2 regions of the Ruegeria sp. CDSA033 genome follow, and region 2 is predicted to be linked to the other one. Evidence: riboswitches for the same ligand, from Rfam matches in the RefSeq annotation. Region 2 holds a riboswitch; the other holds the start of a gene.

Region 1 (10,196 bases), on a different contig from region 2:
ACGCGACGATCAAAAGTGCCGAATTGTCCGGTTCAGACACCGAAATCGGGGTCACGTCGCCGGCCTGCGCTTTGTTCAGCGCGCCGGTTTCCTCAACTGATTGACCGTCTGCTTGCGTGTAGAACATGCGCCCCTTGGCCGGTGCATACACAACGCCGCGGGTTGGCACTCCGTTTTCGACCAGTGCGATGTTCACCGTGAAATCACCGCGTCGGTTGATGAATTCCTTGGTGCCGTCCAGCGGATCGACGATCAGAAATGTGTCGCCTTTTTCGGAATGGGAGGCGGCCTGTTCTTCGGTCACCAGCAGAATATCCGGGAATGCCGCGCGCAAGCCCGCCGAGATCAGGGCATCGGCTGCCTCATCCGCCTCGGTCACCGGGCTGGCGTCGGATTTGACTTTGACGTCGAAATCATCCGCCTCGTAAATCTGCATGATCGTGTCCCCGGCTTCCAGCGCCAGACGTCTGATTACGGGAATAAGGGCGTCGTAGGTCACAAAAATGCTCCGTTGCCGTAGTTTGTTGATCGAAATCCTTGTGGGCCTTATGCTGTGCCGGTTACGGAACGGCAAGAATTTCGTGGCAGTTTACAGGCAGTTCAGCGGGAAAGAGTGTACTGAGTGTTTTATTTTAAGCGGAATCAGACGCTTCTGGGCGGCGCTTTCACGACTTCCGAGCTTGTCTTCCATGCGGTGGCGCATGGAATACGATCCAAACACTCGAATGCTGTGATCGCGATCATTGTGAATATCTTACAAATTCTCGCACTTGTGACCGTGTTTTATCTGATCATGTCGATGCTGGGCACACGGGTCGCCAAGATCAGGGGAAACTTTATCCTGTTTCTGTTGTCAGGTGTCTTTCTATTCCTGACCCATATCAAAGCCGTCTCGTCCGTCGCTGGCGTGGCAACAGGAAACAACCCGATGATGCTGCACTCTCCGATGAACATGATGGTCGCACTGTTGGCGACTGCCTTCGGATCGCTTTATACGCAATTGGTCTCGATCCTTGTGATCCTCTTCGCCTACAGCGTTATGGTTGAGCCGCTGGAGATCCAAGAACCGGGTGGCGCGTTCTACATGTTGATATTGGCTTGGTTTACCGGATGCGCGGTGGGCGTCGTGTTTATGGCAATCTCGCCATGGTTTCCCACCACCACGGGAATTCTCAGTACAATCTATCGACGTCTGAACATGATTTTTTCTGGCAAAATGGTTGTAGGGAATGCGCTGGGCGGCTTCATGCTAAGTTTCTTTGCCTGGAACCCGTTGTTTCACATAATCGACCAGTGCCGAGGCTTTGTTTTTCGCAATTACTTTCCGCGAAACACCAGTTGGGAATATGCGATTTGGGTTGGACTGGCCTTGTTGATGATTGGGTTGCTCGGTATCTTTTTCACCCGTCAGCATGTGTCGGCCAGTTGGGGCGCGCGCCGCTAGTTTGCGACCCGTAAGGTCAGGTTGATCCGTCCGCCTTTGGGCAACAGCTTGGATGAACCGAAACGAATTCGGTCTACCCCGTGATATGTCAGGCGGGCCGGGCCGCCCATGACCACGACGTCGCCGGAGTTCAACCAGATCGACTCGGTCTTGCCGCCCCGTGTTTCGTTTCCGATGCGGAAAAGGGCATCGTCGCCCAGCGATATCGACAGAACTGGCCAGGAGAAATCGGCCTCGTCCTTGTCTTGATGCAGCCCCATGCGCGCACCTTCGCCGTAATAGTTGATCAGACAGCAATCCGGATCGCGTTGGGTGCTGGCAAGCTTGCGCCAGATGCTCAGTATCGTATCGGGAATGTCGGGCCACACCGTTCCTTTAGGGTGCTGCGCCTGATATCGGTAGCCCCCTTTGTCAGTGACCCAACCAAACGCTCCGGCTGAGGTCATGCGCACCGACATTTCCTTGCCCGAGGGCGTAACCGGCCGGAACAGCGGCGCCGATTTCAGAATCGGGCGCAACGCCTCAATCAGTTGCGTTTGTGCCGCAACGTCCAGATAGGCTTTTCTGATGTCAAATCCGCGCAAGAGCAGCCGCGCCATTGAAGATTCCCCAATCCTTGCCAAAACCTTGTCAAAAAGGCCGCAGATTCCCGAAAACCTGCCTTTTACACCGCTTGCAGGCCTCTGATCTCGCCCTTATATACGCCGGGACGCGCGATGGTGTAGTGCTGTTGCGCAAACCAGATCGGGACCGGATGCCATAACGGGTCCGGACCTCGAGACATCGCCTTGAAGAGAAAGGGATTGAACATATGGGAAAAGTAATCGGTATTGACCTCGGCACCACCAACTCGTGTGTGGCCATCATGGACGGCTCTCAGCCAAAGGTCATTGAAAACGCAGAAGGGGCGCGGACCACGCCCTCGATCGTCGCCTTCACCGAAGATGAGCGTCTGGTCGGTCAGCCTGCAAAACGTCAGGCGGTCACCAACCCCGACAACACGATCTTTGGCGTCAAGCGCCTGATCGGTCGTCGTGTGGATGATGCAGAAGTCCAGAAGGACAAGAAAATGGTGCCGTACGCCATCGTGGATGGCGGCAACGGTGACGCGTGGGTGGAAGCCCGCGGTGAAAAATACTCCCCAAGCCAGATTTCGGCCTTCACTCTGGGCAAGATGAAGGAAACCGCCGAGAGCTATCTGGGTGAAGAAGTCACGCAGGCGGTCATCACCGTTCCCGCGTATTTCAATGACGCCCAGCGTCAGGCCACCAAAGACGCAGGCAAAATCGCCGGTCTGGAAGTGCTGCGGATCATCAACGAACCGACAGCGGCTGCGCTGGCCTATGGCCTGGACAAAGAAGAAACCCAAACCATCGCGGTCTATGACCTTGGTGGCGGTACTTTCGACGTGACCATTCTGGAAATCGACGACGGCCTGTTCGAGGTCAAATCGACCAACGGTGACACCTTCCTGGGTGGTGAAGACTTTGACATGCGCATCGTCAACTACCTGGCGGATGAGTTCAAAAAGGAACACGGTGTCGATCTGTCCAGCGACAAGATGGCCCTGCAGCGTCTGAAAGAAGCCGCTGAAAAAGCCAAGATCGAACTGTCTTCGACCTCGCAGACTGAGATCAACCAGCCGTTCATCTCGATGGGCGCCAACGGTCAGCCGCTGCACATGGTCATGAAACTGACCCGTGCCAAGCTGGAATCGCTGGTCGGCGATCTGATCAAGAAGTCGATGAAACCCTGTCAGGCCGCATTGAAAGACGCGGGTCTGTCGGCAGGCGACATTGATGAGGTTGTTCTGGTCGGTGGTATGACCCGCATGCCGAAGGTGATCGAAGAGGTCACCAAATTCTTTGGCAAAGAACCGCACAAGGGTGTGAACCCGGACGAAGTTGTTGCCATGGGCGCCGCCATTCAGGCCGGTGTTCTGCAGGGTGACGTCAAAGACGTGGTTCTGCTGGACGTAACCCCGCTTTCGCTGGGTATCGAGACGCTTGGTGGCGTGTTCACTCGTCTTATCGACCGTAACACCACGATCCCGACGAAAAAATCTCAGGTCTTCTCGACCGCCGAAGACAACCAGAACGCTGTGACCATCCGCTGTTTCCAGGGTGAGCGCGAAATGGCTGCGGATAACAAGATCCTCGGTCAGTTCAACCTTGAAGATATCCCGCCCGCACCGCGCGGCATGCCTCAGATCGAGGTGACTTTTGACATCGACGCCAACGGCATTGTCTCGGTTTCGGCCAAGGACAAAGGCACCGGCAAAGAGCAGAAGATCACCATCCAGGCATCGGGTGGTCTGTCGGACGAAGATATCGACAAGATGGTCAAGGACGCCGAAGAGAACGCCGAGGCGGACAAGGAACGCCGCGAGCTGATCGAGGCAAAGAACCAGGCGGAAAGCCTCATCCACTCGACCGAGAAGTCGATGGAAGAGCATGCCGACAAGGTCGACCCGACCACCATCGAAGCCATCGAGCTGGCGATTGTCGCGCTGAAGGACGAGCTGGAAACCGAGAATGCCGACAAGATCAAGTCAGGCATTCAGAACGTGACCGAAGCCGCCATGAAGCTGGGCGAAGCCATCTACAAGGCGCAGTCTGAAGAGACCGAGGATGAGCCTGCGGCGGCGGATGCTGCTCCGGCTGGTGAAGACGATATCGTCGATGCCGAATTCGAAGATCTTGACGACGAAAAGCGTAAGTAACGGGAAACCGGGCCAATTCGGGCCGGTCCGGTCACCGGGCCGGCCCGATTACGTTGCGGCAGAAGGAAATACTGATGTCAAAACGCGACTACTATGATGTGCTCGGCGTGTCCAAGGGCGCATCAGCGGACGAGATCAAGAAAGGTTTTCGCACGAAAGCCAAGGAATTGCATCCCGACCGTAACAAGGACAACCCGGATTCCGAGGCTCAGTTCAAAGAAGCGAACGAAGCTTACGACGTCTTGCGCGATGCCGAAAAAAAGGCCGCGTATGACCGTTTTGGTCATGCCGCGTTTGAAAACGGTATGGGCGGCGGTGGCCGCCCCGGCGGCGGATTTGGCGGGCAGGGCGATTTCTCCAGCGCCTTCTCGGACGTGTTCGATGACCTGTTCGGCGATTTTATGGGTGGTCAGCGCGGTGCTACCGGGGGTGGTCGTCGGGCCGCGCGAGGGTCAGACCTGCGTTACAACCTGCGTGTAAGCCTGGAAGAAGCATTCTCTGGTCTGCAAAAGACGATCAACGTGCCTGCTGCCGTGGCCTGCTCGGCCTGTGACGGCTCGGGTGCGGAAGGCGGGGTTGAGCCCACAACCTGCCCGACCTGTTCGGGCATGGGAAAAGTGCGGGCGCAACAGGGCTTTTTCACAGTTGAACGGTCGTGTCCGACCTGTTCGGGTTTGGGTCAAATTATCAAGAACCCCTGTAAATCATGCGGCGGCGCCGGGCGCGTCGAAAAAGAACGCGCTCTGTCGGTCAACATTCCGGCTGGTGTCGAAACCGGCACACGCATCCGTCTTGCGGGCGAAGGTGAGGCCGGGATGCGCGGTGGTCCTCCGGGCGACCTGTATATTTTTGTCGAAGTTTCGGACCACAAGCTGTTCGAGCGCGACAGCGTAAACCTGTATTGCCGCGTTCCGGTCAGCATGGCCAAGGCAGCGCTGGGCGGTTCGATCGAAGTGCCCACTATCGACGGTGGCCGGGGTCGCGTGCAAATTCCGGCTGGCAGCCAGTCAGGACGTCAGATGCGCTTGCGCAGCAAAGGCATGCCCGCCCTTCGCGGCGGTGGCGTTGGCGATATGTTCATCGAACTGGCCGTCGAAACCCCGGTCAATCTGACCAGCCGTCAAAAAGAGCTGCTGCGTGAGTTCGACGATCTGGGCGAAGATAACCATCCGGAATCAAAAAGCTTTTTCTCGTCCGTCAAGTCATTTTGGGACGGTATGAAGGGCTGAACCTGAACACCTGAACATCAAACAAAAGCCGGTCCATTGAGGCCGGCTTTTGCATTTTATAAGTCCAGTTTGACCGTAATCTGCACCAAAATTGGCCCTTGATTCCCCCGCCATCCCCTGAGAGTGTCGCCCCAACCGTTGGGGTGCCCTGTTTGGGGGCTGAGAGGCGTGAATGCGCTAACCCATCGAACCTGATCCGGGCAATACCGGCGTAGGGAACGGTCTTATAGTGCTTAGACGTTTTCCATGCCCGTTGCCCATTTTGAACTGGAGCAACGACATGGCACCCATTGCCTTAACAATCGCAGGATCTGACAGCGGCGGAGGGGCTGGAATTCAGGCAGACCTCAAGGCCATGTCGGCGCTTGGCGTCTACGGTGCCAGTGTGATTACCGCAGTGACGGCGCAGAATACTCGCGCAGTTACGGCGGTGCATGGCATCCCTGTGGACGTCATTGCAGCCCAGATCGAGGCTGTTCTGACCGACCTGGATGTTGGCGCGATCAAGATTGGAATGCTGGCGACCCCTCAGATCATCCAATGTGTCGCAGACAGTATCGCCGAATTTGACGGGCCGGTAGTTTTGGATCCGGTCATGATTGCGAAATCCGGCGATGCGTTGTTGGCAGAAGAGGCGGTGCAAACCCTGCGCGACGTATTGTTGCCGCGCGCGACCGTGTTAACGCCAAACCTGCCCGAAGCAGCCTGCCTGCTGGGCTCTGAGTCTGCGGACAGCCTCGAACAGATGATCGCACAAGGGCAAGATCTGTGTGCACTTGGCGCTGGTGCGGTTCTGATGAAGGGCGGTCACGGCAAGGGTGACATCTGCCATGACATATTGATCTCACATTCGGGCGTGATTGCTCAGTTTCAAGCGCCGCGCCGACAGACCCGCAACACCCACGGAACCGGATGCACCCTGTCCTCATCCATAGCGGCCGGGTTGGCTAAGGGCCTTTCGCTAACCCAAGCCGTGGCGCAAGCACATGACTATCTGCAGGGCGCCATCGCTCAGGCCGATGCTTTAAACATCGGGCAAGGTCACGGACCTGTTCATCACTTCCATCAGGTTTGGCCCGCGTGACCGTCTGGTCGATCATAGGGGCAGGTGTGGCCGGGTTGGCCGTCGCGTCCGAACTTGTCGCGCGCGGGGCCAAGGTTCAGGTGTTTGATCCCGGCGGTGGACCAGGGCCGCATGGCTGCTCCTGGTGGGCGGGCGGAATGTTGGCACCGTGGTGCGAGTATGAAAACGCGGAGGAACCTGTCCTGCGTCTGGGGCAATTGGCAATCGACTGGTGGGCCAAGCGAACTCAGGTCCACAGGCGCGGCACACTGGTTGTTGCTAACCCACGGGACCTGCCGGATCTGCGTCGTTTCGCCCGCAGAACTGAGGGGTTTTCCGAAGTTGATACCGGCGAAATCGCCGAATTAGAGCCTTATCTTCACGGTTTCGGAAAGGGTCTCTACTTTGATGCCGAGGCCTATTTGAACCCGCGTCAAGCCTTGTTGGATCTGTCACACCAGCTTCAGGATCACGGTGTTGAATTCCATCATGCGCGCGCTCCGACGGGATTGGACAACGCCATTGATTGCCGAGGTCTGCACGCGCGCGAATATCTGCAGGACTTGCGCGGCGTGAAGGGTGAGATGCTGGTGATACGGTGCCCAGACGTGACACTGACCCGGCCTATACGCCTGCTTCATCCACGCGTGCCGCTGTATATCGTTCCACGCGGCGACGGCGTCTACATGCTGGGCGCGACAATGATCGAATCCGAGGATAGCAGCCGAATTACCGCACGCTCGATGCTTGAGTTGCTGAGCGCAGCCTACGCCCTGAACCCCGCCTTTGGCGAGGCTGAAGTGTTGGAAATCGGCGTCGATCTGCGTCCCGCTTTCCCCGACAACCTGCCGCGTATTCGGCGACTGGGACCGACAATCTACGCCAATGGCCTCTATCGCCACGGCTACTTGCTGGCCCCTGCACTGGCCAAGGGCGTGGCTGACCTAGCGTTGGACAACAAACATTCGGAGATGGTCGATGAAGATCGTACTTAACGGCGAGATGCGCGACGTGCAGGCCGAAACTCTTTCCGGCCTTTTGCAGGAATGCGGGTTTTCGGGCCGGGTGGCGACGGCTGTGAACGAGGGTTTTGTGCCTTCGAGCCTGCGCAAGGCCCGTAAAATCAAGGATGGCGATCGGATCGAAGTCGTCGCCCCGATGCAGGGGGGGTGAGCGATGAAGACCGTCTACGGCACATCACTGCCGAACCCGCTGATGCTGGGCACCGCGCAATATCCAAGCCCTGCAATCTTGGAACAGGCATTTCGGGACAGCGGGGCCGGGGTGGCCACCGTATCTTTGCGACGCGAAGCAGGCGCAGGACAAACCTTTTGGCAGATGATCCGCGATCTGAGCGTTCTTATCCTGCCCAACACAGCAGGTTGCCATACGGTGAAAGAGGCTGTGACCACCGCCCATATGGCACGTGAGGTGTTTGACACCAAATGGATCAAGCTGGAACTGATCGGGCATACCGACAGCCTGCAGCCCGACGTGTTCCAATTGGTCGAGGCCGCGCGCATTCTGAGCGAAGACGGGTTCGAGGTGTTTCCGTACACCACGGACGACCTGATCGTGGGTGAGCGCCTTTTGGCGGCGGGGTGTGAAGTTCTGATGCCTTGGGGGGCCCCGATTGGTTCGGGCCGCGGTCTGAACAACGAATACGCCCTGCGCGCAATGCGCGCTGAGTTTCCCGAAATACCACTGGTGATTGACGCTGGTATCGGCCTGCCCAGCCACGCCGCACATGCGATGGAGCTTGGGTATGATGCCGTTCTGCTGAACACCGCGGTGGCACGGGCCGGCGATCCCGCCGCAATGGCCAAGGCGATGAAGCTGGCCATCGAGGCCGGGCGATTGGCCTATCAGGCCGACCCGATCGAAGCGCGCGATATGGCCGAACCCTCGACCCCTGTTATTGGAAAGGCGTTTTTATCATGAACCTCGACCGGTTTTATCCAATCTTCGACCATTCCGACTGGCTGCGCCGGATGCTGCCCTTGGGCGTGAAACTGGTGCAGTTGCGGATCAAGGACCAAGCGGATGCGGTCGTGCGTGAACAGATCGTGGTTTCGCGGGATCTGTGCCGTGCGCATGGGGCTGTTCTGGTGGTGAATGACCATTGGCAGGTTGCCATCGACGCAGGCTGCGACTGGATTCATTTGGGACAAGAGGATCTGGATGACGCAGATCTGAAGGCGATCCGACGCGCAGGGCTGAAACTAGGTGTCTCGACCCATGACGATGACGAGCTTGAGCGTGTTCTGGCCATGACCCCCGATTATGTCGCGCTTGGTCCCGTCTACCCAACGATCCTGAAAAAGATGAAATGGGAACAACAAGGCCTGCCGCGTGTCACTGAATGGAAAGCGCGCGTGGGGGAAGTCCCTTTGGTCGGTATTGGCGGGATGAGTGTCGAGCGCGCGCCGGGGGTGTTGCAGGCCGGGGCGGACATTGTCTCAGTCGTGACAGACATCACCTTGAATGCAGACCCAGAAGCCCGCGTACGTGCGTGGATCGAGGTCACCACATGAGCCGCTACGCCCGTCAGATGATCCTGCCGGAGGTCGGCGCCCGTGGACAGGCCCGCCTATCCGGCGCGCGGGTTCTTGTGGTGGGGGCCGGGGGGCTGGCAGCGCCGGTTTTGCCTTTGCTGGCAGGTGCTGGGGTCGGACATTTGACCATCATAGACCCGGATGAAGTCGCCCTGTCGAACCTCCATCGCCAGACCTTGTTTGGCGAGGGGGACTGTGGCCGTCCCAAAACCGAAGTCGCGGCTGAGCGGTGTCAGGCCTTAAACTCTGAAATTACGATCTCCACAAAAAATCAGGCTCTAACTAGCTTAAATTCGCAACGCTTTGTCTCACAAGCCGACGTCATTCTCGATTGCGCAGACAGTTATGCTGCAAGCTATACGTTGTCGGATACGTGTCGCGCGCTGGGCAAACCGCTGATAAGCGCCTCGGTCCTGGGGTTGTCCGGCTATGTTGGCGGTTTCTGCGGCGGCGCTCCATCTTTGCGCGCGGTTTTTCCCGACGCGCCGGGCAGTGGTGCAAGCTGTGCCACCGCCGGTGTGTTGGGTCCCGTCGTCGGAATGATTGGCGCAATGAAGGCGCAAATGGCGCTGAGCGTTATTCTCGGGCTGGACCCTTCGCCCTTGGGGCAGATGGTACAGTTCGATGCCCAGACGATGCGAAGCAGCACGTTCCGCTTTGACGATGCGCCTGAGCCCAACCATCACTTCCCGTTTGTGTCGGCCTGCCAACTGACCACGGATGATCTGATCATCGAGTTGCGCAGCCCGGATGAGGTCCCTGAACCCATTCATCCTAACGCGCTCCGCGGGTCTTCTGAATTGGTAAAACGAGAGCCTAACAAAAGCAAAAGGCTGGCACTTTGTTGTTCCGCCGGCCTGCGTGCGTGGCGTGCTGCCGAAAAATTGCAACCGGATTGGCCGGGCGAGATCGTTCTCGTCGCGGCCTCAACCTCGTGAACGAAAAGGATACGCGAGATATGAAAAAGCTGATGACAGCAATTGCCCTGCTGGCCGCCGCGCCGGCCTGGGCCGAAGACAAGATGACCGTTCTGCTGGACTGGTTCGTTAACCCCGACCACGGGCCCATCATCGTGGCGCAAGAGAACGGATACTTTGCCGACGAGGGGCTGGAGATTGAGATTGTGCCACCCGCGGATCCATCGGCCCCTCCGCGTCTGGTTGCCGCCGGGCAAGCTGATCTG
Region 2 (10,196 bases):
TTATAAGTCGAAGACCCTCATCAGGATGAGCATGTCGCCGATCCCTTTGCGGCAGGGTTACCGGATAGCTTACGCAAAAAGACGTAGATCTCCACCAGATGTAAAAAAAATTCGTAACGGCGCTGCAAAGTTAAGGCACCACTGAATTCAGCAGTGGGGATCAATCTGGCACACTCGCCCGGCGACGTGAGGTAACCGCCCTGACTTGTTGACGCAGGCTATTTGCCCGCATACGAACTTGCCCACATGCAGGAAACCCACAGCCGACGCGGCACAAATTCCGCCGGACATCCAAGGAATAACGCCATGAGCGAACATATCATCGTCAGCACTCAGGATCGCGTCACCACAGTCACGATTTCTCGCACAGACAAGAAAAACGCGATCACTTTTGCCATGTATACCGCGATAGCTGAAGCCATCGAAGAATACGGTCAAACCGATCAAGCCCGGGCGCTGGTCATCACTGGTGAAGGCGATATGTTCACAGCCGGAAATGATCTGCAGGACTTTATGACAGGGGGCCTTCCGGCGGGTGACGCTGAAAATCCGATTATTCGGTTCCTGAATGCGATCCGGGATTGTCCGAAACCCCTGATCGCCGCAGTCAACGGATCTGCAATTGGTGTTGGTCTGACCATGCTGCTGCACTGCGATCTGGTCTATTCCGCGAACAGCGCTACATTCAGCGCTCCATTTGTCCAACTGGGTCTGGTTCCCGAGGCCGGTTCTTCGATGTTGCTGCCTGCGTCCCTCGGTATGGCTGTCGCCAATGACGTCTTGCTGGCCGGGCGGGTTCTGACGGCATCCGAAGCCCTGAACCATGGGTTGGTCGGGCGCGTCTTTGCCGACGGGGAGTTGATGAGCAAAGTCCAGGAGATCGCAAAAGCCATTGCAGCCTCATCCCCGGTAGCGCTCAAACAGTCAAAGGCCCTGATCCGCAATCAGCGTGACAAAGTGGCCGGACACATGGCCGCGGAAATCAAGATTTTTGCCGCGCAGCTACAATCCCCGGATTTCGCCGAAAGCGTTGCGGCCAAACTGCAAAAACGCGCACCGAATTACAGCTGACCCGCGCCTTTGAGGGACTACGGCTTTCCTCGCCTCGAAGGCAGCCCCGACTATTTCGGAAACGGAAACTGAGGCACAAAACGCCACTGACGCAAGCCCAAGCTGAAACCAACCTTCCGTTATTGGCCTACATGGCGAATAACGGAAGGATATCGACTTAATTTCATTACCGGGCTGGTCAATTCCGCCCGGCAATGGAATCAGTGCGCATCAACAAATTTTGATTCGCCCTGACACGCTTTAACAAGCCGAAATAGGGCGTGCCCTGTGGCTGTTGGATGGCGTTTCACCCGATAGCCGCGTGAAGTCAGAGGAAAAGCATGGGCCTAACCTGCTATGACGTGATGGTACCGTCTGAGGTACAAAAGACCATTCTGCCGGATGAAAGCATCGCCACGGCCTTCAACATCATCAGGGGCAGCCGGGCACGATTTCTGCCTGTCGTGGCTGAAGACGGAACTTATGTTGGCGTCTTTACTGCCCCAACGCTGCTGAAACTGATCCTGCCGAAAGCGGCGACAATCGGTCTGAATGATGATGCGTCGCGCGTCGCGATCGACTCGCTCAGCTTCATGAACCTGACGCGGGATGATTTCGAACAACAGATGGAGCGGCTGAAGACCGAAAAGGTTCGCGACAACATGTCGAGGCCCTCGAACATCCCCGTTGCTGCACCCGACACGCCAGTGATGGAAGGTATCTTCCTGATCTACAAATACAAACGGCACGTGATTCTTGTTGAGCCCGAAACCAACCGTTTCGTTGGCACCGTAAGCGCCAACTCGCTTTTGGATCGCGCACTCAGCTAACCCTATACAAACCGGACTAAAACTTTGACTACGCATTCGACGTCACACGGAGAGGCCGCTCTCTCTGTTCCACAACTATTGGGCATTGATCCGCTTTGGATCGCGACCGGAATTCTGATTTTGGTGTATGCGGTCCTGATCACAGAAAAGGTCAACCGCGCCATTTTGACGATGCTGGGCGCGTCCCTGATGGTCCTGTTTGGCATCATCAATCAGGAACAGGCCGTGGCGGGTGTGGACGCCAACACTCTGGCACTACTTATCGGCATGATGGTCATCGTGGGGATCACCAGCAAATGCGGATTGTTCCAATACGTAGCGATCAAGGCCGCAAAAGCGGTGAAAGCCAATCCAACCGGCATCCTGATCATGCTGACGCTGATTACGGCGGTGTTTTCGGCCCTGCTGGACAACGTAACGACCGTTTTGCTGATCGCCCCGATTACGCTGCTGATCACTGAAGCCCTAGAAACGCGTGTGTTCCCGTTCTTTGTCGCCGAGATCCTGGCCTCGAACGTGGGGGGAACAGCGACGCTGATCGGTGACCCGCCCAACATCATCATTGGCTCGGCCGCAGGGCTGAGCTTCAACGATTTCGTGGTGAACCTGGCGCCTATCTCGGCCATATGTCTGGTTGTCCTGACCGGCATTATTTACCTTATGAACCGCAAGGAACTGGCCCGCATTCCGAAATCGGCCAGCGATCGGATTATGGGGTTCAACGAATCCGAAGCGGTCACTGATGTTGTCTTGATGATCAAGTCTCTGGCCGTTTTGGCTCTGGTTTTGCTGGGGTTCACGCTGGGGCACAGCTACGGCATTCAGCCGGGTACGTCAGCGTTGGCCGGTGCAGGCCTGTTGATGCTGTTGGCTTACGGACATCAAAGCGGCGAAGAGCAGTCCGAGTCGGTTCACCACATCTTTGGCGAAGTCGAATGGGTCACGATCTTTTTCTTCGGTGGGCTGTTCGTCATCGTTGCCGGTGTCGAACATGTTGGACTGCTGGCATTCTTCGGTGAGAAAGTGCTGGAGCTGACCCAAGGCGACATGATGTGGACCGCGTTCTTCATCTTCTGGGCCTCTGGCATCCTGTCGGCCATTCTGGACAACATCCCGTTTGTGGCAACGATGATCCCTCTGATCGAATCCACCGCGGATACATTTGGCGGCGAAGACGCGATTGAACCCTTGTGGTGGTCGCTGGCGCTTGGCGCCTGTCTGGGCGGCAACGGTACACTGTTGGGGGCAAGCGCCAACCTTACGGTGGCTGCTTTTGCGGAAAAGGCCAAGCAGCCCATCGGCTTCATCGCCTTCGCCAAAATTGCATTCCCGATCATGATCCTGACCCTGATGATCGCGAACGTCTATATTTGGCTGCGTTACTTCTGACCTGTGGCCCTTTGAACCAAACGTATTACAGGTTCAAAGGGCGTCCGACTCCGGACAGGTTTACTTGCCCGCATGCGACACGCACCGCGCTGAGGCACCGAATTTGGTTGTCTTTCTAGCCAATCCTCCTTAGTGACGGCCTCACCTCGGGGAGCACGGCCCGCCGCGCTGAGATGCTTAACAAGCGAACCCGTAGAACCTGAACCGGCTAGAACCGGCGGAGGGAAGGGTTTCGGTTTCATCCATCCTTGCCCTCTCGCCGCAATGGAGGATGACATGAAACATCTGCTAATTGCTGCGGGACTTCTGAGTGCAACTTCGGCTATCGCCGCCGACAAGCCTCAGCTTACCGTTTACACCTATGACAGCTTTGTATCTGACTGGGGCCCCGGCCCGCAGGTCAAAGAAGCTTTTGAAGCGGTCTGCGACTGCAAACTGAACCTTGTTGGCGTTGAAGATGGTGCCGCGCTTTTGTCGCGTGTCCGGCTTGAGGGTGAAAACTCTGACGCGGACGTCGTTCTTGGATTGGACACCAATCTAATTGCATCGGCCCGGGAAACCGGCCTGTTTGCGCCCAATTCCGTCTCAGCCGACTTCGCACTGCCGATCGAGTGGTCCGATGACACGTTCACCCCGTATGACTGGGGCTACTTCGCCTTTGTTCACAAAGCGGATGCGACAGCGCCAGCGAACTTCCGGGAGCTGGCGGACAGCGACACCAAGATCATCATCCAGGACCCTCGCTCGTCCACGCCCGGTCTGGGTCTGCTGATGTGGGTCAAAGCAGCTTATGGTGACGAAGCACCAGAGATTTGGGCCGATCTTTCCGACAACATCGTGACGGTCACCAAAGGTTGGTCCGAGGCATACGGCCTGTTCCTTGAGGGCGAGTCGGACATGGTTCTCAGTTACACCACATCTCCGGCCTATCACCTGATCGCCGAGGATGACGGCAGCAAAGCCGCGTCAGCTTTCGACGAAGGCAATTACTTGCAGGTTGAAGTCGCTGCAAAACTGGCCGCAACAGATCAGGCCGATCTGGCGGATCAGTTTTTGCAGTTCATGGTCTCAGACGCGTTCCAGCAGATCATTCCAACAACCAACTGGATGTACCCGGCCGTAACCCCGGCAGAAGGGTTACCGAAAGGGTTCGACACCCTGACAGTGCCGGCAAAGTCGCTTCTGTTCTCTCCCGATGAAGCCGCCGCCGTGCGGGATCAGGCCCTGGCAGAATGGCAGAACGCGCTCAGCCAGTAAGCCCATGGCCCGGTATCGGTGCGGCGGCTCTGGTCGCCGCGCTGATCCTGGGCACCCTTGCGGCGGTTGCGCTGCGTGCTGAAACCAGCGGCGGATTCAGTCCCGCCGACTGGGCTGCGCTGCGGTTCACGCTGACCCAAGCCACGCTGTCCGCATTGTTCAGCGTGGTGTTGGCCGTGCCGATTGCGCGGGCTTTGGCACGTCGGAGGTTCCCCGGCCGACGGGCTTTAATTGCGCTTTTGGGCGCGCCCTTCATCCTGCCGGTCATCGTTGCCATTCTGGGTCTGCTGCAAGTCTTTGGCCGGTCGGGATGGATCTCGGACATCCTTGGCATTTTCGGCCTGCCGCCCATACGCATTTACGGCTTGCATGGGGTCGTACTGGCGCATGTGTTTTTCAACCTGCCCCTGGCCACGCGCCTTGTGTTGCAAGCCTGGCAGGAAATTCCTGCCGAACGGTTTCGCCTGGCCGCACAACTGGGCTGCAATGGCATGGCCATGTTTCGACTGATCGAGATGCCCATGCTCAAACGGACCCTGCCCGGGGTTCTTGCAGTAATCTTCGCCATCTGCCTGACCAGCTTCGCCGTTGCCCTCACCTTGGGCGGAGGGCCACGGGCTACAACGATCGAATTGGCAATCTATCAGGCTTTTACCTACGATTTCGACCTGGGCCGCGCCGCGCTGTTATCCGCCCTGCAACTTGCCCTGACAGCTGCGACCGCTTTAGTGGCGCTGAAGTTTTCGCGCGGGGACGGTTTTGGAACAGGCCTTGATCGCGCCTTGCGCCGCTGGGACGGGGGTGCGCCGATGATAGATGTATTCTGGATCGTCGCAGCGGCCGTCTTTTTGCTGCTTCCTTTAGCATCGGTCGTAATTTCGGGAGCTGCCGGGTTGTTTGACATGCCTGCAATCGTTTTTCGGGCCGCGCTGATCTCGGTCCTTGTTGCCGCTGCAAGCACCGCAGTCCTGCTTTTGCTTGCTTTGCCTATGGCCACCGCTGTCGCGAGCGGCCGGTACGGGCTTGTGGAACTCAGTGGCATTTTGGGTTTGGCCGCATCACCACTGGTGATCGGTACGGGCCTGTTCATCTTAATCCGGCCTTTGGCAAACCCGACGACATTGGCTCTGCCTGTCACTGCTTTGGTGAATGCTGCAATGGCCCTGCCCTTTGCTTTACGCATTTTGGTCCCCGCGGCGCGCGACATAACCGCCAGGCACGGACGTCTCGCGCTTTCATTGGATATGACAAAGTGGACGTTTTTCACGCGCATCTTGCTACCGCGCATGCGTCCGCAGATCGGGTTCGCCGCTGGTCTTGGGGCGGCTCTGTCAATGGGTGATCTGGGTGTGATCGCACTGTTCGCCGATCCGCAGATCGCGACCCTGCCGTTGCAAATCTACCGCTTGATGGGTGCCTATCAGATGCAGGCTGCTGCCGGCGGGGCACTACTGCTGTTGCTGCTGTCCATGGGCGCATTCTGGCTATTGGACCGAGGAGGGCGCTGGCATGCTGAAGCTTGACGACTGCGTGATTGAAAACGGGAATTTCACCCTAAACGCCGATATCCAGATCGAGGTTGGCAACAGCATTGCCATTGTCGGCCCGTCCGGGGCGGGCAAGTCCACATTGCTGGAGACCATCGCTGGATTTCGGGATCTGAAAAAGGGTCAGATTTTTTGGAGTGGACAACAGATTTCCAATTTGCATCCCGGCAAGCGCCCTATGGCGATGCTGTTTCAAGACGGAAACCTGTTTCCGCATCTGACGGCTGAACAAAACATCGCCCTGGGCCTGCGCCCAAACGGTCGGTTGTCCGAAGACGAGGATACTCAAGTTCAGTCCGCTCTGGGCCGGGTTTCTTTGCATGGTATGGGCGCGCGCAAACCCTCGGAACTGTCCGGAGGACAGCAAAGCCGGGTTGCCCTGGCCCGCGTACTTGTGCAGCGGCGCGAATTGTTGCTTTTGGACGAACCGTTTGCCGCCCTTGGACCAGCCTTGAAAGCCGAAATGCTGGATTTGGTGGCCGATCTGGTGGCCGAAACCCAAACGACCCTGTTGATGGTCAGCCACGATCCGCAGGATGCACGCCGTATTGCCGACCAAACCGTACTTGTTGCAGACGAAACGGTGCATGCCCCCGTTCAGACAGCGGAACTCTTTGACAACCCGCCGCCAAGCCTGCGTGCCTATCTTGGCTAGCGGTGATCCCGCCTCAGACGTCAACGAGGCGTTGTAACGGGTCGCCAAGCTAAATATCGTTCAAAGATGGTCAACGAAGACAAGCATACGCAGCACACTGGCGTGATCGACAAAAGCGCCCAGGCGCAAAGCAACCGCCAGACAAGGTTGAAAATCCGAATTTCCACTCTGCTGGCGCTGACCATTGGCGGGCTGGTGGCAATATCGGCCGGTGCAGTTCTGTTGGTTTCGACTTATGCCAATTTTCAGAACACGACGGAACTGTTGAATACGTCTGCCGCGATGATCGTCGAATCCATCGAAGACGATATCTTCAGCCTGACGACACCGATCGAGGAACTGGCACAATCCCTACAAGAAGACGCAAGCACGGGTGAAGTCGATCTGAACGACACCGATTTTCTGAAAGCCTACTTCAAAGGCGTGGTGGCTTCGGTCCCGTATCTGACAGATCTTGCCATCGTGTATCCTGACGGCAGTCTGTTCATTTCAACACATGTCACCGATGTTGAGGGGCCACGTTTAATAACGTCATACGAGCCTCCGGCTGCAGGCACGCTTCAGTATCTTAAAGATGTTAAAGGCTATGATGGTTTGTTCTGGAACGAACCCTTCTTTGACCAGGGCCGGACACATATCTCAGCGACTGTACCTGCCTATAAAGACGGTATTTTCCTCGGGGCCGTGCTCGTTTCTTCTACCGTTCACCATTTCTCGGGCCTGGTCGACGAGTTAAGCGGGAAATACGGGGCAACCGGTTTTGTTCTGTACGGTGACAACCGCGTTCTGGCCCATCCCAAATTGCTGAACCTGTCTGCAAACACGTTAAGCTCAAACGCCCCCTTGCATTCGGTCGCAGCACTTGATGACGCGGTCATCTCACAAATGCTGATGCAGCCACCCGAGTTTCAGGGCAACGATGGAACATTTGTCGGATATGTGGTCGAGGCGCTGGACGGAGAACACCTGGTATTGACAAGCATCGTCAGCGGCTTCGGATCTGAGCCGTGGGTGATCGGGCAGTATTCTCCACTGAGCGATTGGAGCAACCAATGGTCCCGGCTGAGTGATGCCGCCTTGGTCAGTCTTGGTTTACTGATCGCTTCGGTCATTGCGGCGCTTGTGTTGGCCAGACGATTGGCGGCACCCATTCACAGGTCGACCGAAGAAGCCATCAAAATCAGCGAGCTGAATCTGAACCAGATCGACCACCTGCCCCCCTCTCGGGTCTCAGAACTGAACCTTCAGGCTGTGGCCTTCAACAAGATGCTCGACGGGCTGCGCTGGTTTCAAACTTATTTGCCCCGAACCCTTGTACGGCAAATGCTAAAGACCGGAGACCCTAACCTTGTGTTGCCGCGCGAAGTCGAACTGACCGTCATGTTCGCCGACATCGTGGGGTTCACACCCGCATCCGAGGCCATGACACCACAAGCCACGGCAGCAATGTTGAACCGGCATTTCGAGATCCTGAACCGCTGTATAGAATCCGAGGGCGGAACGCTCGACAAATACATCGGCGACGCGGCGATGGCGTTCTGGGGTGCGCCCCAGGACCAGACGGATCATGCCGAGCGCGCCTGCCGGGCTGCAATGGCAATCAAGCGATCTCTGGCTGAGGCTGGCGTCGCGTACGGCGTCAAAATCGCGGTGCACACCGGGCCGCTGATTGTCGGCAATATCGGGGCCGTCGACAGGATGAATTACACGGTGATCGGCGACACAGTGAACACCTGTGCCCGGATCGAGACCCTGGTAGGCGAGCTGCCAAGTGACGAGCAAACCACGATTTTGATCAGCGATGCCACAGCCCGACTGATCAGCCCGGCTTTTCATCTGATCGACTGCGGCGAATTCACGGTCAAAGGACGTTCAAGGAAAGTGAATGTCTACCGCCTTTGCGATGCAGATAAGACCCTTGGCCCCGCGGCATAACCTGCCAGAAATTTCAGTGCCCATATAAAGGTCACTCCGTGCGCCGCAATTGCTTTGGGGTTTTGCCGTATTCGGCCTTGAATGTCTGGGCAAGCGTAGAGGTTGACGCAAAACCGCAGGCAATGGCGATGTCAATAATCGGCATTTGCGAGTTCGAAACCAGGGTAAACGCTTTTTTTAACCTGATCTTTCTATAAAATTTTCCGGGCGATGTGCTCAGGTGCAGCATGAACTGACGCTCTAACTGCCGGGTAGATACGCCCACACGGCGGGCAAGACTGGCCGTTGGCAACGGGTGCTCGGTATTTTCCTCCATGATGCGGATCGCGTTTTGCAGCCGCTTTTCCAGGAAATTCGGGTTCGCGCTCAGGCCTTTGGGTTGTTCTTGCGCGTGGCCCCGAACGTCGTTCAGCATCAATTGACAGGCCAGTTCAGCCCTGTCCTGAGGCTCAAGAACCTCAGCTAGAATGCCGATGATCGCCTCGGCGGTATGACAGTGTCCGGCGCAAGTCAGCACTGTTCCATTTCGGGCAACAAGACTTTCAGAAAGCATGGGGTAATCCCCAATCTCACGCAGTAAACCTATGTCGCGCCAATGTGCCGTGACCGGCCCGGATTGTTGCACTGTCGCCTTGATATATTCGCGTGCCGCGTCCGAAAACAAGGCAACCGGTCGTTTGTGTTTTTGCATTGCCCGGACGCGTCGCAGCCATGTGCTGACATCTCCCAACTGACCGCCCACAACACACAGGCAGTCGCTCAGATACTGGTCAGAGATGGCAGGCGTTGCACGTACAATCAGGTCTGAGCAGCTGGAAACCAGACCGGGCGTGTCCGACGTAATCTGCCACCGAAAGAGATCGCGGTTGAGAACGTCATTTGCCGTCTGCAAAACGGCAATGATGGACGACAGCTCCAAGTAAGCAAACTCCGCCTGAACAAAAATCTCGAAAGTTATCTGCTGTTCGGTCTTCGATTTGTCTGTGGGTGCTAACATTCGACGAGATCTTGTTGTTCTTTATCAGCGCGATAGCCCCTTTTTAGACCCGCTTCGTCTTTAGGGCAGCCGAACATCAATTGGCGATGGCTTAGTTTGAACCGATCACAGGAATGAAAGCAAGGAGCAAGTCCGCGTGCCCGATCGCAGAGGCTATCGCGACCGAACTCTTCCGACGACAACCGTACACGCCGAACTGCGGGAACCGGACGGCCCTGCGCACAGAAACGCAATGCTTACGATGGCTTATGCTGCCGCCATTTGGCTGGTTCTTTCGACCAACACTTCTGCCTGACGGATCGATGCGTAATCGATCAGCAGGCCGTCCAAGGACGCAGCCCCCTTCCCCGAGGCTTCGGCATGGGACATGGCAATAAGAATGCGCTGAGCCTTGGTCACCTCGGTGTCAGTTGGGGATATGATCTCATTGACCAATGCAATCTGGCTCAGGTGGATTTTCCATCTACAATCATAACCCAAAACGGCTGCACTTTTCGCTGTCGTGCAATAACCGTCAGGATCCCGAAAACCACCTA

The links. A riboswitch is a leader RNA that binds a small molecule or an ion and turns the genes downstream of it on or off. The one in region 2 is predicted to bind thiamine pyrophosphate.
Region 1: linked by a shared signal. The riboswitch ahead of thiD (bifunctional hydroxymethylpyrimidine kinase/phosphomethylpyrimidine kinase) and the one ahead of thiB (thiamine ABC transporter substrate binding subunit) in region 2 are both predicted to bind thiamine pyrophosphate.

What each region holds. Positions count from the first base shown of each region.
Region 1 covers NZ_JBXWQI010000003.1:267,892-278,087, reverse strand. The annotation lists gene cysQ (3'(2'),5'-bisphosphate nucleotidase CysQ) at 1-499, opposite strand, end outside; gene AC2FLA_RS06455 (ABC transporter permease) at 623-1,444, shown strand; gene AC2FLA_RS06450 (alpha-ketoglutarate-dependent dioxygenase AlkB family protein) at 1,441-2,043, opposite strand; gene dnaK (molecular chaperone DnaK) at 2,256-4,166, shown strand; gene dnaJ (molecular chaperone DnaJ) at 4,241-5,395, shown strand; TPP riboswitch at 5,525-5,630, shown strand; gene thiD (bifunctional hydroxymethylpyrimidine kinase/phosphomethylpyrimidine kinase) at 5,676-6,479, shown strand; gene AC2FLA_RS06430 (FAD-dependent oxidoreductase) at 6,476-7,453, shown strand; gene thiS (sulfur carrier protein ThiS) at 7,437-7,631, shown strand; gene AC2FLA_RS06420 (thiazole synthase) at 7,635-8,399, shown strand; gene AC2FLA_RS06415 (thiamine phosphate synthase) at 8,396-8,992, shown strand; gene AC2FLA_RS06410 (HesA/MoeB/ThiF family protein) at 8,989-9,951, shown strand; gene AC2FLA_RS06405 (ABC transporter substrate-binding protein) at 9,972-10,196, shown strand, end outside.
Region 2 covers NZ_JBXWQI010000025.1:1,384-11,579, reverse strand. The annotation lists gene AC2FLA_RS20285 (enoyl-CoA hydratase) at 307-1,071, shown strand; gene AC2FLA_RS20280 (CBS domain-containing protein) at 1,392-1,880, shown strand; gene AC2FLA_RS20275 (ArsB/NhaD family transporter) at 1,905-3,269, shown strand; TPP riboswitch at 3,407-3,512, shown strand; gene thiB (thiamine ABC transporter substrate binding subunit) at 3,546-4,526, shown strand; gene AC2FLA_RS20265 (thiamine/thiamine pyrophosphate ABC transporter permease ThiP) at 4,502-6,049, shown strand; gene AC2FLA_RS20260 (thiamine ABC transporter ATP-binding protein) at 6,036-6,728, shown strand; gene AC2FLA_RS20255 (adenylate/guanylate cyclase domain-containing protein) at 6,795-8,663, shown strand; gene AC2FLA_RS20250 (GlxA family transcriptional regulator) at 8,695-9,660, opposite strand; partial or broken gene AC2FLA_RS20245 (CoA ester lyase) at 9,907-10,196, opposite strand, start outside.